2 regions of the Hungatella sp. SL.1.14 genome follow, and region 1 is predicted to be linked to the other one. Evidence: a T-box and tRNA genes for the amino acid it is inferred to sense, from the RefSeq annotation. Region 1 holds a T-box; the other holds one or more tRNA genes.
What was found. A T-box is a leader RNA that pairs with one kind of tRNA and senses whether it is charged. The one in region 1 lies ahead of proS (proline--tRNA ligase), so its partner is inferred to be a tRNA-Pro.
Positions count from the first base shown of each region.

Region 2: it has a tRNA-Pro gene. The T-box ahead of proS (proline--tRNA ligase) is inferred to sense a tRNA for this amino acid. The anticodon was not compared.

Region 1 is NZ_JANFYJ010000014.1:39,863-46,860, reverse strand. It holds gene NE473_RS15885 (M20/M25/M40 family metallo-hydrolase) at 1-577, shown strand, start outside; T-box leader at 724-924, shown strand; gene proS (proline--tRNA ligase) at 993-2,426, shown strand; gene NE473_RS15875 (CCA tRNA nucleotidyltransferase) at 2,489-3,721, shown strand; gene NE473_RS15870 (protein kinase family protein) at 3,870-4,847, shown strand; gene NE473_RS15865 (phospho-sugar mutase) at 4,926-6,662, shown strand; gene NE473_RS15860 (ABC transporter ATP-binding protein) at 6,751-6,998, opposite strand, start outside.
Region 2 is NZ_JANFYJ010000021.1:23,370-30,367, forward strand. It holds gene NE473_RS20885 (GGDEF domain-containing protein) at 1-869, opposite strand, end outside; gene NE473_RS20890 (helix-turn-helix transcriptional regulator) at 1,141-1,476, shown strand; gene NE473_RS20895 (aminopeptidase P family protein) at 1,688-3,478, opposite strand; gene lpdA (dihydrolipoyl dehydrogenase) at 3,475-4,905, opposite strand; gene NE473_RS20905 (HAD hydrolase family protein) at 4,964-5,776, opposite strand; tRNA gene NE473_RS20910 (tRNA-Pro) at 5,880-5,953, shown strand; gene NE473_RS20915 (hypothetical protein) at 6,038-6,454, opposite strand; gene NE473_RS20920 (hypothetical protein) at 6,600-6,998, opposite strand, start outside.

The DNA of each region.
Region 1 (6,998 bases):
GCTTACCGGTAAACCATGCCATGCCGCCTATCCGGAGCAGGGAATCAATCCGGCCTATTTGATCAGCGGGATAATCGCTTCCCTGCCGGATTTCCTGAAACCTGAGGAATATCAGGGAATGGTACTGGCCAGCATCATCGAGGTGAAAGTTGGAGACGAATCTTTTGGCGTGTCCGCAGGTGATGGAACACTTGCACTCACTATCCGTGCCGAGCACTTAGAAGACCTGGACAAACTGGAAGGCCGTATCAGAGACGAAGCAGAATCAAAGGCAGAGGCCGAACATATGGCATGCTGCATCACCCGCCGCGACGAATTCCCGGATACCGTAAACACCGCTGAGATCGCAGACAAAAGCCGAATGCTGTTTGAAAAGGAAGGAATCCCCTGTCTCGAAGCCGCCGCCCCCTTCCGCTGGTCCGAGGATTTCGGATGGTATTTAAAGAAATCCCAGGGCATGTATTTCGGCATGGGAGCCGGCGAAGACTGCCCGGACCTCCACACGCCAGACTATGAGTTCCCGGACGAATTGATCCGAAATGCGGTCAGATGCTTATACCTGCTTGCAGAGATTTAGGTACTGTGGAAAGAAGAAATATAAATTGCTTTTACAAGATTGGACATTGAGAGGGAGAAAAGATGAAAAAAGTGGCCGTCATCACCCTTGACAAAGAAATCCAAATAGCGTAAAATCAACCATACAAACCAACATAACAACATACGTTTCAGACGTGGAAGAGGATTAGTAAGCGATGATGCATTCCAGAGAGAGGGTCACTGGTGGAAGACCTTCATGCCCCTGGTCGCCCAACCTGCCTTGGAGTCCCGCAGCAAACTGCGGCGCATATCCGGCGTTATCGGAGATACAAGTGAGTCACATTGTGGCTAAATTGGGTGGTACCACCGAGCTGTTCGGTCCCTTGTATGGGGATCGGCGGCTCTTTTTCGTTTCATAGAAAAATACGTAATTTAACAGGTAAAGGAGAATGATTATGGCAAAGGACAAAAAGTTAGTAGAAGCAATCACATCGATGGATGTGGACTTCGCCCAGTGGTATACCGATGTGGTGAAGAAAGCGGAACTCATCGACTATTCCAGCGTAAAGGGCTGTATGGTGATCAAACCGGCCGGCTACGCGATCTGGGAGAACATCCAGAAGGAACTGGACAGCAGATTTAAAGCGGTTGGCGTGGAGAATGTATACATGCCGATGTTTATCCCGGAAAGCCTTCTCCAGAAGGAGAAAGACCATGTGGAGGGATTTGCGCCGGAGGTGGCGTGGGTGACATACGGTGGCCTGGAGCCGCTTACAGAGCGCCTCTGCGTGAGACCGACCTCCGAGACTCTGTTCTGTGATTTTTATGCAAGAGATATTCATTCCTACCGTGATCTTCCAAAGGTATATAACCAGTGGTGTTCCGTCGTTCGCTGGGAAAAGACGACGAGACCGTTCCTTCGTTCCCGCGAGTTCTTATGGCAGGAAGGCCATACGGCTCATGCCACGGCAGAGGATGCGCAGGCCAGAACCGAGCAGATGTTAAACCTCTATGCTGACTTCTGTGAGGAAGTTCTGGCCATGCCGGTAATCCGCGGCCAGAAGACCGACAAGGAGAAGTTCGCCGGAGCGGAAGCCACTTACACCATCGAGGCGCTGATGCACGACGGCAAGGCGCTGCAGTCCGGAACGAGCCACAACTTCGGCGATGGATTCGCAAAAGCCTTTGAAATCCAGTACTCTGATAAAGAAAATAAACTGCAGTACGTACACCAGACCTCCTGGGGTATGAGTACCCGTCTGATCGGCGGTATCATCATGGTACACGGCGATGACAACGGCCTTGTTCTGCCTCCGAGAATCGCACCGGTTCAGGTGATGATCGTCCCGATTCAGCAGGCGAAGGAAGGTGTTCTGGAAAAGGCGGCTGAGATCAAATCCGTTCTGTCGGGTTACCGTGTGAAGGTGGATGACACCGATAAGAGCCCGGGCTGGAAATTTGCAGAGTCCGAGATGCGCGGCATACCGGTTCGCGTGGAGATCGGCCCGAAGGATATTGAGGCAGGCCAGGCCATTCTGGTACGCCGCGATACCCATGAGAAGATATCCGTTTCCTTAGAGGAGATCGGCCAGAAGGTGGGAGAACTGCTTGATACAATCCAGCACGATATGTACGAGCGCGCACTGGCACACCGCGAGGCCCATACGTATGAGGCGACTGATTTTGATACATTTACAAAGACCATCGAAGAGAAGCCGGGCTTCGTAAAAGCCATGTGGTGCGGATGCCAGGAATGTGAAGACAAGATCAGGGAACTGACAGGAGCGACTTCCCGCTGTATGCCATTTAAGCAGGAGAAGCTTTCCGATACGTGTATCTGCTGCGGAAAGCCGGCGACGAAGATGGTATACTGGGGCCGTGCATATTAAGGTACCGGTGATCCAACCGTACGGCTTCTGTAATATACCGATAATAGAAATGAGATGATGGCATGGTGAAAGAAATACGGGTTCCGGCGGATGCGGAGCAGATCATTGAAAAACTGAATGAGCACGGATTTGAGGCGTATGTCGTGGGCGGGTGCGTCCGCGACAGCCTGCTGGGAAAGGAGCCGGAGGACTGGGATATCACCACTTCGGCCAGGCCTGGGGAAGTGAAATCCATTTTCAGCCGGACGATCGATACGGGGATCCAGCACGGCACGGTTACAGTAATGCTTAACCGGCAGGGATATGAGGTGACCACGTACCGGGTGGACGGTGAGTATGAGGATGGGCGTCATCCGAAGTCCGTAGATTTCACTACCAGCCTTTTAGAAGATTTGAAACGCCGTGATTTCACCATCAACGCCATGGCTTACAACAGCCGTGAGGGGCTGGTGGATGCATTTGGCGGTATCGAGGATTTGGAGAACCGGGTGATCCGGTGCGTCGGCAGCGCCGTGAACCGTTTTACCGAGGATGCGCTTCGGATCTTAAGAGCAGTCCGGTTTTCCGCGCAGCTGGATTTCCGGATTGAGGACGAGACTTATGAGGCGATTTCCATCATTGCCCCCAATTTAGAAAAGGTGAGCAAAGAACGGATTGCCACGGAGCTTACGAAGCTTCTGCTGTCCTCCCATCCGGAAAAGATGAAGAGAGTATCTGATACGGGGGCTTCACGCTACGTCTCCGAACCATTTTGCAGGGCGGCTGCGCTTAACAAGGACGAGCTGCGTCCGCTGGGGCTTCTGCCTGCTGTAAAATATATGAGGTGGGCCGGGCTTCTCCGCAGGGAGAAGGGGGAGACGGCAGCAGCCATACTTCGGGATTTAAAGATGGACTGTGATACCATGGATAAAGTAAAAATACTTGTTTCCCGGTGGAGAATACCGATTTCCGCAGAGAAACCGGCGATTCGCCGGGTGATGAATCAGATTCCTCCGGATCTCTTGGACAGCCTGCTCTGTTTCCAGGAGGTCTTTGCCGCAGAGCTGGGCGAAGGCTATAGAGGGACGTTAAAGGCGGTGAAGACGCTTGCGGAAGAGATCCGCAGGGACGGTGATCCGGTAAATCTAAAGGAACTGGCTGTGGATGGCCGCGATCTGATGGCGGCCGGCATGAAGCCGGGGCCAGCGCTTGGAAAGACGCTGAATGCGCTGATGGAGCAGGTGCTGGAGCGGCCGGAGTGCAACACGAGAGAGTATCTGCTGAATGCCGCCGGATTGAAATGCGAGTTACCATAAAACAGGAGAAGCCGTTTGGCCCCTGCCCGCGTCTGTTTGAAGAAGCAGCTGCGGATGCAGGGGCCAAACTTTCTTTTTTCACGTATATTTCCGTTCCGCCGCTCATACCCTAGAAGTAGCCGATGAGCTAAGAGTTGGAGGGGTGGTTGTGATAGAGAAATACACAGAGGTGCTTTCGCAGTATGAGCTTGAAATTCTGGATGTGAGACGCGGCCGCGGCGCCTGGCTGTGTGAGACAAACCAGGGCCTGAAGCTTCTCAGAGAATATAAAGGGACCATAAAACGGCTGGAATTCGAAGACCAGGTGTTTACGCAGCTGGAAGAGGCCTGGCACCCTTTTGTGGACCGTTATGTGAGAAACCGTGAAGGCGAACTGCTTTCCAGCGCGGATGACGGGACGAGATGGATCGTAAAAGACTGGTATGCCGACAGGGAGTGCAATTTAAAAGACGACAGGGAAGTCCTCAGAGCCATTACGCAGATTGCCAGTTTACATAAAATGTTGCGAAAAATCGAATTCAAGGAAGAGTGGAATCTCGGTTCCATACTCGTGCAGCTTCCGGGAGATGAGATGGAGCGCCATAACAGGGAGCTTATACGGGCGCGTTCCTTTATCAGGAACAAGAGGAAAAAGACGGAGTTTGAACTCTGCGTCATAGGAAATTATGACATGTTTTTTGAACAGGCCAGGGATGCCAGACTCGGCATGAAGGAGTTTTGTGAGCGCTATGGAGAGGAAGAGTGTTACCTGTGCCACGGGGACTTGAACCAGCACCATATCCTGATGTGTCCCAGAGATGTGGCTGTGGTGGAATTTAACCGGATGCATCTGGGAATGCAGATGGAAGACCTGTACCATTTTATGAGAAAGGCCATGGAGAAGCACGACTGGAGTTTAAAACTCGGCACCTCCATGCTGGAAACGTATTCCAGAATTCTTCCGCTGTCGGACACAGACAGAACCTGCCTTTACTATCTGTTTTTGTATCCGGAAAAATACTGGAAACAGATTAATTTCTACTACAATGCCAACAAAGCATGGATTCCGGCCAGAAATATTGAGAAATTAAAGGATTTGGAATTGCAGCAGCCGCTTCGCAATGAGTTCCTTTCCAGAATTAAATAACACAATTTCGCTTTCCTTTTAGACTGTTATGATTTATAATGTTGATAACAGAATGGAGAGAAAGGAGTATTGTGTTTTATGAAAGACTATAAGAGTATTTATGAAGAATGGCTGGCTAATCCATACTTCGATGAGGCTACGAAAGAAGAACTCCGGTCCATTAAAGAGGACGAGAATGAAATGAAAGAAAGGTTTTATCAAGATCTGGAATTTGGCACGGCCGGCCTGCGCGGCGTGATCGGCGCAGGTATCAACCGTATGAATATTTATGTGGTACGCAGGGCAACCCAGGGGCTTGCCAATTACATTATCAAGCAGGGCGGCGCGGATAAGGGCGTGGCGATTGCTTACGATTCGAGACATATGTCTCCGGAATTTGCAGAGGAAGCGGCCCTTACTCTGGCGGCCAACGGCATTAAGGCCTATAAATTCGAATCCCTGCGTCCGACTCCTGAACTTTCCTTTGCAGTCAGGGAACTGGGCTGTATCGCCGGTATCAACATCACCGCAAGCCACAACCCGCCTGAGTATAACGGATACAAGGTATACTGGGAGGACGGCGCGCAGTTTACCCCGCCTCATGACAAGGGGGTAACTGCGGAAGTACTTGCAATTACAGACCTTTCCACCGTGAAGACCACCGATGTGGAATCTGCAAAGGCGGCGGGCAAGTATGAGATCATCGGCGAGGCGATTGATGATAAATACATCGCCCAGGTAAAAGCCCAGGTGGTGAATCAGGATGCCATCGACAAGATGCAGGACAGCATTCAGATTGTCTATACTCCACTCCACGGCACCGGTAATATTCCGGCCAGAAGAGCGCTGGCGGAGATCGGCTTCACCCACGTTTATGTGGTTCCGGAGCAGGAACTTCCGGATGGGGATTTCCCGACTGTCAGCTATCCGAATCCGGAGGCAGAGGAAGCCTTTGAGCTGGGCCTGGCGCTGGCAAAGGAGAAGGATGCCGATTTAGTTCTGGCGACCGACCCGGATGCAGACCGCCTCGGAGTTTACGTAAAAGATACGAAGTCCGGCCAGTACATTCCGCTTACAGGAAATATGTCAGGTTCCCTGTTATGTGAATACGTTCTGAGCCAGAAGAAGGAACGCGGAGCGATTCCGGCGGATGGACAGGTGGTGAAGTCCATCGTTACCACTAACTTGGTTGATGCGGTGGCGAAGTCCTACGGATGCGAGCTGATTGAAGTACTGACCGGATTTAAGTATATCGGCCAGCAGATTTTAAAAGAAGAGAACACGGGATACGGAACGTATTTATTCGGTCTGGAGGAGAGTTACGGCTGTCTGATCGGAACGTATGCCCGTGATAAAGACGCGATTTCCGCCACGGTAGCGCTCTGTGAGGCAGCCGCTTATTATAAGATGAAGGGCATGACCTTATGGGATGCCATGATTGCCATCTATGAGAAGTACGGCTACTATAAAGACGCTGTCAAGTCCATCGGACTGAAGGGAATCGAGGGCCAGGCAAAGATCCAGGCCATTATGGATACATTAAGAAACAACACACCAACCGAAGTGGGCGGATACAGGACGGTCTCTGCCAGGGACTACAAGCTGGATACGATTAAGGATATGGAAAACGGCGAAGTAAAACCGACCGGACTTCCGGAATCAAACGTTCTCTATTACGATCTGACCGATGACGCATGGCTGTGTGTAAGGCCATCCGGCACAGAGCCGAAGATCAAGTTCTACTATGGGATCAAGGGCACTTCCCTAGCGGATGCGGATGAGAAATCTGCGAAGCTGGGGGAAGCGGTGATGGCCATGGTGGATTCCATGATGTGATAGAATAATAATGAAGTGTAAAAACGCCTGTGGAACCAAAACACAGGCGTTTTTCAAATGATTCAGGATTGTTATAGTCGTCAAACATTCATATCCCGGCTTCTTTCATAAGCTCCATAATCTTTTCTATGCGCCGCTCCATATCTTTCCCGGTATATTTGGGGAAATGTGCCTCGCGCACGATCCTGCCGTCACACAGGAACAGGACGCGCTCCGTGCGGGCTGCGATTCTGGCATCGTGCGTCACCACCATGACTGCGGTTCCCTGTGTGTTGATTTCCGTAAAAATATCCATGATTTCCTGGGCGGACTTTGAATTTAAGGCGCCGGTGGGTT
Region 2 (6,998 bases), on a different contig from region 1:
TCCGAATAAACTACGAACTCATCACCGCCAACTCTGCCGATCAAGTCGGAATCACGGAAGATTTCGCGCAGAAGTTCGCCTGTCTTAACCAGAATCTTATCGCCGGCCGGGTGCCCGTACTGGTCGTTCACATCCTTGAAATTATCGATATCGATCATATATAAACTGCCGCGGCTTCCCCTTTTCAAGGTCTCTTCCATCATATATTCAAAGGCCGTCTTATTATAGATACCGGTCAGGCCATCTCTGGTAGACTGAAACAGAAGCTGCTCCTCCCGCTCCTTCTGTTTGCTGATATCGTCCAGTTTTCCAATCAGGCAGACCGGCCTCTCTGTTTCCGCATACTTATCTCCAGACTCCTTTCCCCCGTCATATTCTGCCCTGATATGACAGATGCACCAGCGATAGTCTTCCGTATCCGCTTTCATGCGAAATTCAAAGCATCTGCTTTCTCCCTGCAGTGGCGGACACTTCACGTATTTCTCAAGAGCGCTTTTCAGAACAGAAGTCTCCATCTGGTTTGACGCATTGGGGGTAAACAGAATGCTTCCGTCACGGTATCTGTATTCAAACAGGACTGTATCCGTAAATTTACCAAGCCTGCGGTACAACGCTTCCCGCCTGTCTTCCTTTTGCTCGTTTTGATTATCTTGTTTGTTTTGCTTATCTTGTTCGTTTTGTTTATTTTGCTCCTTTTGTTCGTTTTGTTTCTCCATCTTCCCCTCTTCCAGCCGTTCTCCCTCTCCCCTGTCTTTTCCCCATATCAGCGGATACGAAATCACTCCCATCGCCGCCAGGGATACAATAAATACAGCCCACGCCATACGATCAGCCATCCCTTTGGACTGCATCCGTAAACTTCCAATCATACCCACCATAATAAGGATATAAACCAATATGCATAAAATGGCCCGGGTTTTCCCGGTCCCTTTATCCCTCCATTTTTTTAAATATTCTGTCATCGGACATCCTCTCGCCCTATAGGCACGCACTTTCTTTTGTCTTTCTCTTTCGTTTTTCTAACTTATATAATAACGCTTTTTATCCGTATATGCAACCAATTTTTCAGCCATTATTACGCATATAAAACGGAATGTTGGGAAAGATTATCCTTTATGATTAACCATAGAGGTGATAAGAATGAATGAACAGTTTGTCAGAAACAGAATTACAGAGCTCCGTTTAAAAAAAGATGTCTCTGAATACCAGATGAGTCTGGATCTCGGTAAAAATAAGAGTTACATTCAGGGTATTTCCTCTGGCCGATCCATGCCTTCCATGAAACAATTCTTCGAAATTTGCGATTACCTGGAAATTACTCCGCTGGAATTTTTTGATACCGAAATGGCAGAACCGCCACAGTTCCGCAGGGCTGTGGAGTTGTTGAAAGAACTGGACAATGAAGATTGGGAAGCGATTATCCCGCTTCTGATGCGGCTTCGTAAAGAAATAACCCAAAAACAAGCGGAACCATAGCAAATGTTCCCTGTCTGGAAGACGATTGAAGTCAAATCCCCAGCGTTCTCCGGCGCAGCAGTAAATCTGCGGTACCGGAAAACGCTGGGGATTTGACCCTTGCGGCAGTTTTCAAATGAACCCGCAGCGCGCCATCCGGCCCGTTTCCTGCGGATATTCTGTTTTTAAGACCTTGCCATCATCAGGGCATATGCGCATGCTCCGCCTGATATCATGAGATCGCTCTCGTATTCTCTTTCAGCCATTCGGCCTCTTCCTCAGTCAGATACGGAGAGATTTTCTCATACACTTGTCTGTGATAGTTGTTTAAGAGTTCCACGTCCCGCTCATTCATCAGCGATTGATCCAGCGCATCTAAATCGATCGGAACAAAGGTCAGAAATTCAAATTCCATGAACTGACCGTATTCATTCTTCTCCGCCTTTTTGCAGACAATCAGATTTTCCGTCCGCACGCCATGGCTGCCTTCAATATATACGCCTGGCTCGTCGGAAGTCACCATTCCTTCTTCCAGAACGCAGTTGTCCTGCCGCTCCGGCACCATGCGCCAGCGGATTCCGTTAGGACGCTCATGAACATTTAACAGGTAGCCAACCCCGTGGCCGGTTCCATGGTCAAAGTTCAGCCCTCTGCTCCAAAGCGGTTCTCTCGCCACATAATCCAGCGTAAGCCCTCTGCAGCCATATAAGAACTTCACTGCAGCCAGCCGCAGCATGCTGATGACACTCAGTGTAAAATGTTCCCGCTCTGCCTGCGTCGTCTCTCCCAGGGAAATCGTCCTCGTCACATCGGTAGTCCCCTCATAATACTGTCCGCCGGAATCTACCAGGTAGAGTCCCTTCGGTTCCAGAACCGCGTTGCTCTCCGGCGTCGCCGAATAGTGGCACATAGCCGCATTAGCCCCGTAGGCAGAGATCGTATGGAAGGATAGTCCCAGATTCCCCTCCTGCTCTGCGCGCAGCTGATCCAGATAATGTTCCGCATCGAGCTCGGTAATCGTCTGCTTTCCGATATTCTTTTTCAGCCAGAAGATAAACTTCGCCATGGCCACACCGTCTTTGATATGAGCCTTCTTCATATTTTCAATTTCAACCGGATTCTTGACCGCCTTGGCCGGAGCGGTCGGATTCATGCAGTCTACAATGGTATTCGTCTCATCTAAATTGCTGATAATCGCATAGTTGGTCTTCGCAGTCTCCAGAAGCACCTTCTGGCCCTTTAACTGGCCCACCGCATCGTAAATATCATTGTATGGCCGAATCGTAACGCCCAGTTCTTTTAAATAAGATTTTACTTCACTGTCCAGAACCGCCTCATTGATAAATAAATAGAAGCGTTCCAAGGTCACCAGTGCGTAGGAAAGGACTACCGGGTTGCAGACAACGTCATTTCCACGGATATTTAACAGCCACACAATATCGTCAAGCGTTGTGAGGACATGAACCGTAGTCTTCTCCTTCCTCATTGCTTCTCTTAAATCAGCAATCTTATCCGCAGCAGATTTGCCTGCATAATTTTCTTTCAAAATCCAGACCGGCTCTGCGGATAACTCCGGGCGGTCTTCCCAGATGAAATCCACTAAGTCTTCCTGCCAGGAAAACTTCACGTGCTTATCTTCCAGAAGTTCTTTCAGCTTCTGTCCCATCTGGCTGTTGACAACACGGCCGTCAAAACCGAGTGTTCCATTGTCAGGCATCATCTCGGTCAGATACTCTTCCTCGGTCGGTACTCCCTCCTGACCAGATTTCATAAGGATCACGCCGGTTCCCTCCAGCTGCTTTGCCGCCTGCACGAAATACCGCCCGTCTGTCCAGAGCCTCGCCTCTGTCTGCGTGATAACAGCAGTACCCGCCGACCCTGTAAAACCGGTTATAAATTTCCGGCATTTAAAATAATCCCCAACATACTCCGACTCGTGAAAATCAGAGGTAGGAATCATATAAGCGTCGATATGGCGCTCCGCCATCAGGCTTCGTAATGCTGCAATTCTCTCTTGAATCATAACCTTTCGTCTCCTTTTGCTTCATAATAATTCTCGATTGCCGCCGTAATGCCCTCGCTGTACGTCGGATGGGCCCTCATGGCAAGCATGAGCTGATCCGCTGTCAGGCCATTTGCGATAGCAGTCGCCATTTCACTGATCATATCGGTGGCCCGCGGACAGACAATCTGAGCGCCGACAATCGTTCCGGAATATTCTTCGAAAATCAGATGAATGAATCCGCTCTGTTCTCTGGTAATGATGGATTTGCCATTACCGCTCATGGAGTAGCGCCCGCAGCGCACCTTCATCTTATGGGCCTTCGCTTCTTCCACCGTAATTCCAACAGAAGCAATCTCCGGCTCAGTATAAATGCATCCAGGCACTACCGGGAGCTCCACAAACATTCCGTTAGGTACCACGGAAAGCCGTATGGTATGATGTACCCCCGCAATTTTCTCCACCACATAAGTCCCCTGGGCTGCCGCTACATGCGCCAGCATCTTGCCAGCCGTCACATCACCGATGGCATAGATCCCCGGTTCACTGGTCTGGAATTCCGAATCTGTCTTAAGGCAGCCCCCTTCCATGGCAAGGCTGACATCCTGTCCAAAGAGTCCGTCCAGATTCGGTTGTCTGCCTGCTGCCAGGAGAATCTGCCCGGAACGAATCGTCCGCACCTCTCCTCCGGCCTCGTAAACGCAGACAAGTCCCTGTTCCTCGCCGCGAATTTCCAGGACCCTGGCTTCACACTGGACAGAGATTCCCTTCCGCCTCAGTTCCCCTTCCAGTACCTCGGAGACCTCATTGTCCATGGGGCCCAGTAAGTGCTCCCGGCTCTCGATGATCGTCACATGGGAGCACAGTGCCTGGAAAATCGTCGCGAACTCCACGCCGATCACTCCGCCTCCGATAATCGTAAGGCGGTCGTAATTCCAGGTATCGGAAGCCAGCAGCCGGTCGCTCGTCAAAACCCCCGGCAGCATCGCTCCGGGAATATCCGGTATGACAGGCTTCGCCCCTGTCGCAATGATAATGTGGTCTGCCTCGTAATAGTCTTTTCCTGACGGACTGTTCACCTCCACAGTCCGCCCACGCCGGATCGTAGCCGTTCCCTCGATATAATCGATTCCGGCACTCTCGACTGCTTCCTTTACTTCCTTGCGGTACTCTTTTACAGAACGTTTCTTATAGTCCTGCATTTTCTTAAAATCAAAAGAAATGAAATCAGCCGACACTCCAAATACATCGCAGTTCTGAAATGCCGCAAACATACTGGAGGCATGAAGCAGAGCCTTCGTCGGAATACAGCCCTTATTGACGCAGGTCCCGCCCAGTTTTTCTTTCTCTGCAATCGCAGTCTTAAGCCCCAGTCCCGCCGCCTTAAGTGCAGCCGTATAACCGCCGGGACCGCCGCCTATGATAAAGAGATCATAATGTTTTGCCATGCTACTTATTTCCTTCCCTGTATAGTTTCATGAAAGCAATGCCAGGCATCCGGACCGGTTATAACCGGATCAGACCGAAATGCACACAGGCGTTTCGGATTCCATCCGCGTCCACGGCATCGGTCACGTAATCCGCCGCCTCCTTAAGTTCTTCCATCGCATTTCCCATGGCAATTCCGATTCCCGCCGTCTTCACGATATCGTAATCGTTCATACTGTCCCCAAATGCCACCGTGTCGGACAGAGGCGTCTGAAAATAGTCGCAGAGGCGGATCAGTCCCATAGCCTTGCTGGCCGTCTTCTCCACCACATCCGCGCCCCGCTTTTCCGCGAACATGTGCACATTGATCTCAGGGAACCGGTCTCCCATAGCCTTAGCGCCCCTTTCATCACCGATGTAAGCCATGGTCCTGACATCTAACTCAGGGAGCTTCCACGGATCCGCAAACCGGCGTCCGCATTCTCCCCACAGATCCGTGTCGTGGCGGTTCACCACTTCCGGATGGACGTAGTAATCATATCCGCCCACACTGGCTCCCACACTGTATGGTGTGTCCTGTGCATAGGCGAGAATCCGCTTCATCAGTTCCTTATCAAACAGATGCTCGTATATAATCGTGTCCCCCACCGTAATCTTCGTCCCATTCAAATGAATGATGGCATCCGGCCTGATCTGTTCCTTTAATACGACGCTGAAGCTGGAATCCATGTCGCGGCCGGTGGCCAGCACAATGGTGTAATTCTCCCGAAGCTTTTGAAGAGTCTCCATGGCACTGTCCGGTATCGTCCAGTCCTTATGGTCCAGCAGGGTCATATCTACATCAAAACTTACGATTGGTTTCATATTCTTTCTCACCTGTCTTTTCTGCATGAATCATATCGTCTTTACCATCATATCTTAAAATATAAAATTTTTCAACAAATATACTTTTCAAATCGCAAACTTTCTGCTATAATACCATAGTGACCAGAAACGGAGTATGGCGTAGCTTGGTAGCGCGCTCGGCTGGGGGCCGAGAGGTCGCAGGTTCAAATCCTGTTACTCCGATTCGGTAAAAGTGCCGGAATGCCTTATTTAAAAGGCTTCCGGCACTTTTTTGCTGCTGAAAAGCGAAAATCTCTCCTGTACCATTTAATCTCTGTGCTCTCCGCTGATCAGTTCATTTAAAGTACAGCCCCGGCCGCTTTCATCTTCCAGGGAATACTTCTCCTGATTTGCTCTTTTGGAAAAAAACTTAATCAGATCCTCAAGGCTGTTAAGCAGAGCGCCTTCCGTCTCACACTTATGCCAGAATACGCCGGCATGATTTACCGTAAGAAATGGCTCCTTATATAAGCTGTCACTCAGCGGCGAACGGGAAAAAGCGCTGAAGCTGTCTCTCATCAAACGCTCTGCCAGTTCATCATTTACAATCTCTCCATTCGCTTCGGCACAAAATTGATGCAGCTTATCTGTAACCATGGGAAACCATTCCTCTTCCCAGAATTTTTCAAACTCCCTGCACTCTTTTTTTCGTTTTCTGTTTACTATATAATATGTAGTTGACATTGTATTCCTCCCACATCTCACTTCCCTGCATACGACGGCACCTGGTATTCCGAGGCGAGGCGCGCCCCGGCTCGGGCCGGGTTGCTTTCCCACTCAAGTTTACCTTAAATTCAAGGCCAGTCTGACCATCCTTTCCGCTCATACACTAACTCCTGTTTTTATACGGCTCCTCATGGCCGCCTTCCTGGCTCAGCGGAAAAAGGTCCTGTTCTATCATCTCTTTAAACGCAATATAATACGCCTCAAAACATTCAAAGCACGCCGCTTCCTTCGTACAGTTAAGACATTCAAATGATTTCAGCGTTCCGTATTTCTTTTTTATAAAACAGCACAGCTGGTGGTATGCGCCTCCTAACAGCCAGGTATTGACCCGCAGCAGATCACGCAGAATTTCCTCTTTTGCCTCGATATCCGCAGACGTATAGAGGGGGACAAAAATGCTCGGATGAATATAACTGTTGGACCCGCTCTCTGCCTGGTCGATTTCCGCCATTGTCTCATCATCCGTTATTCTGCCTAATCCGTTATCCTTTGCAATATCCCT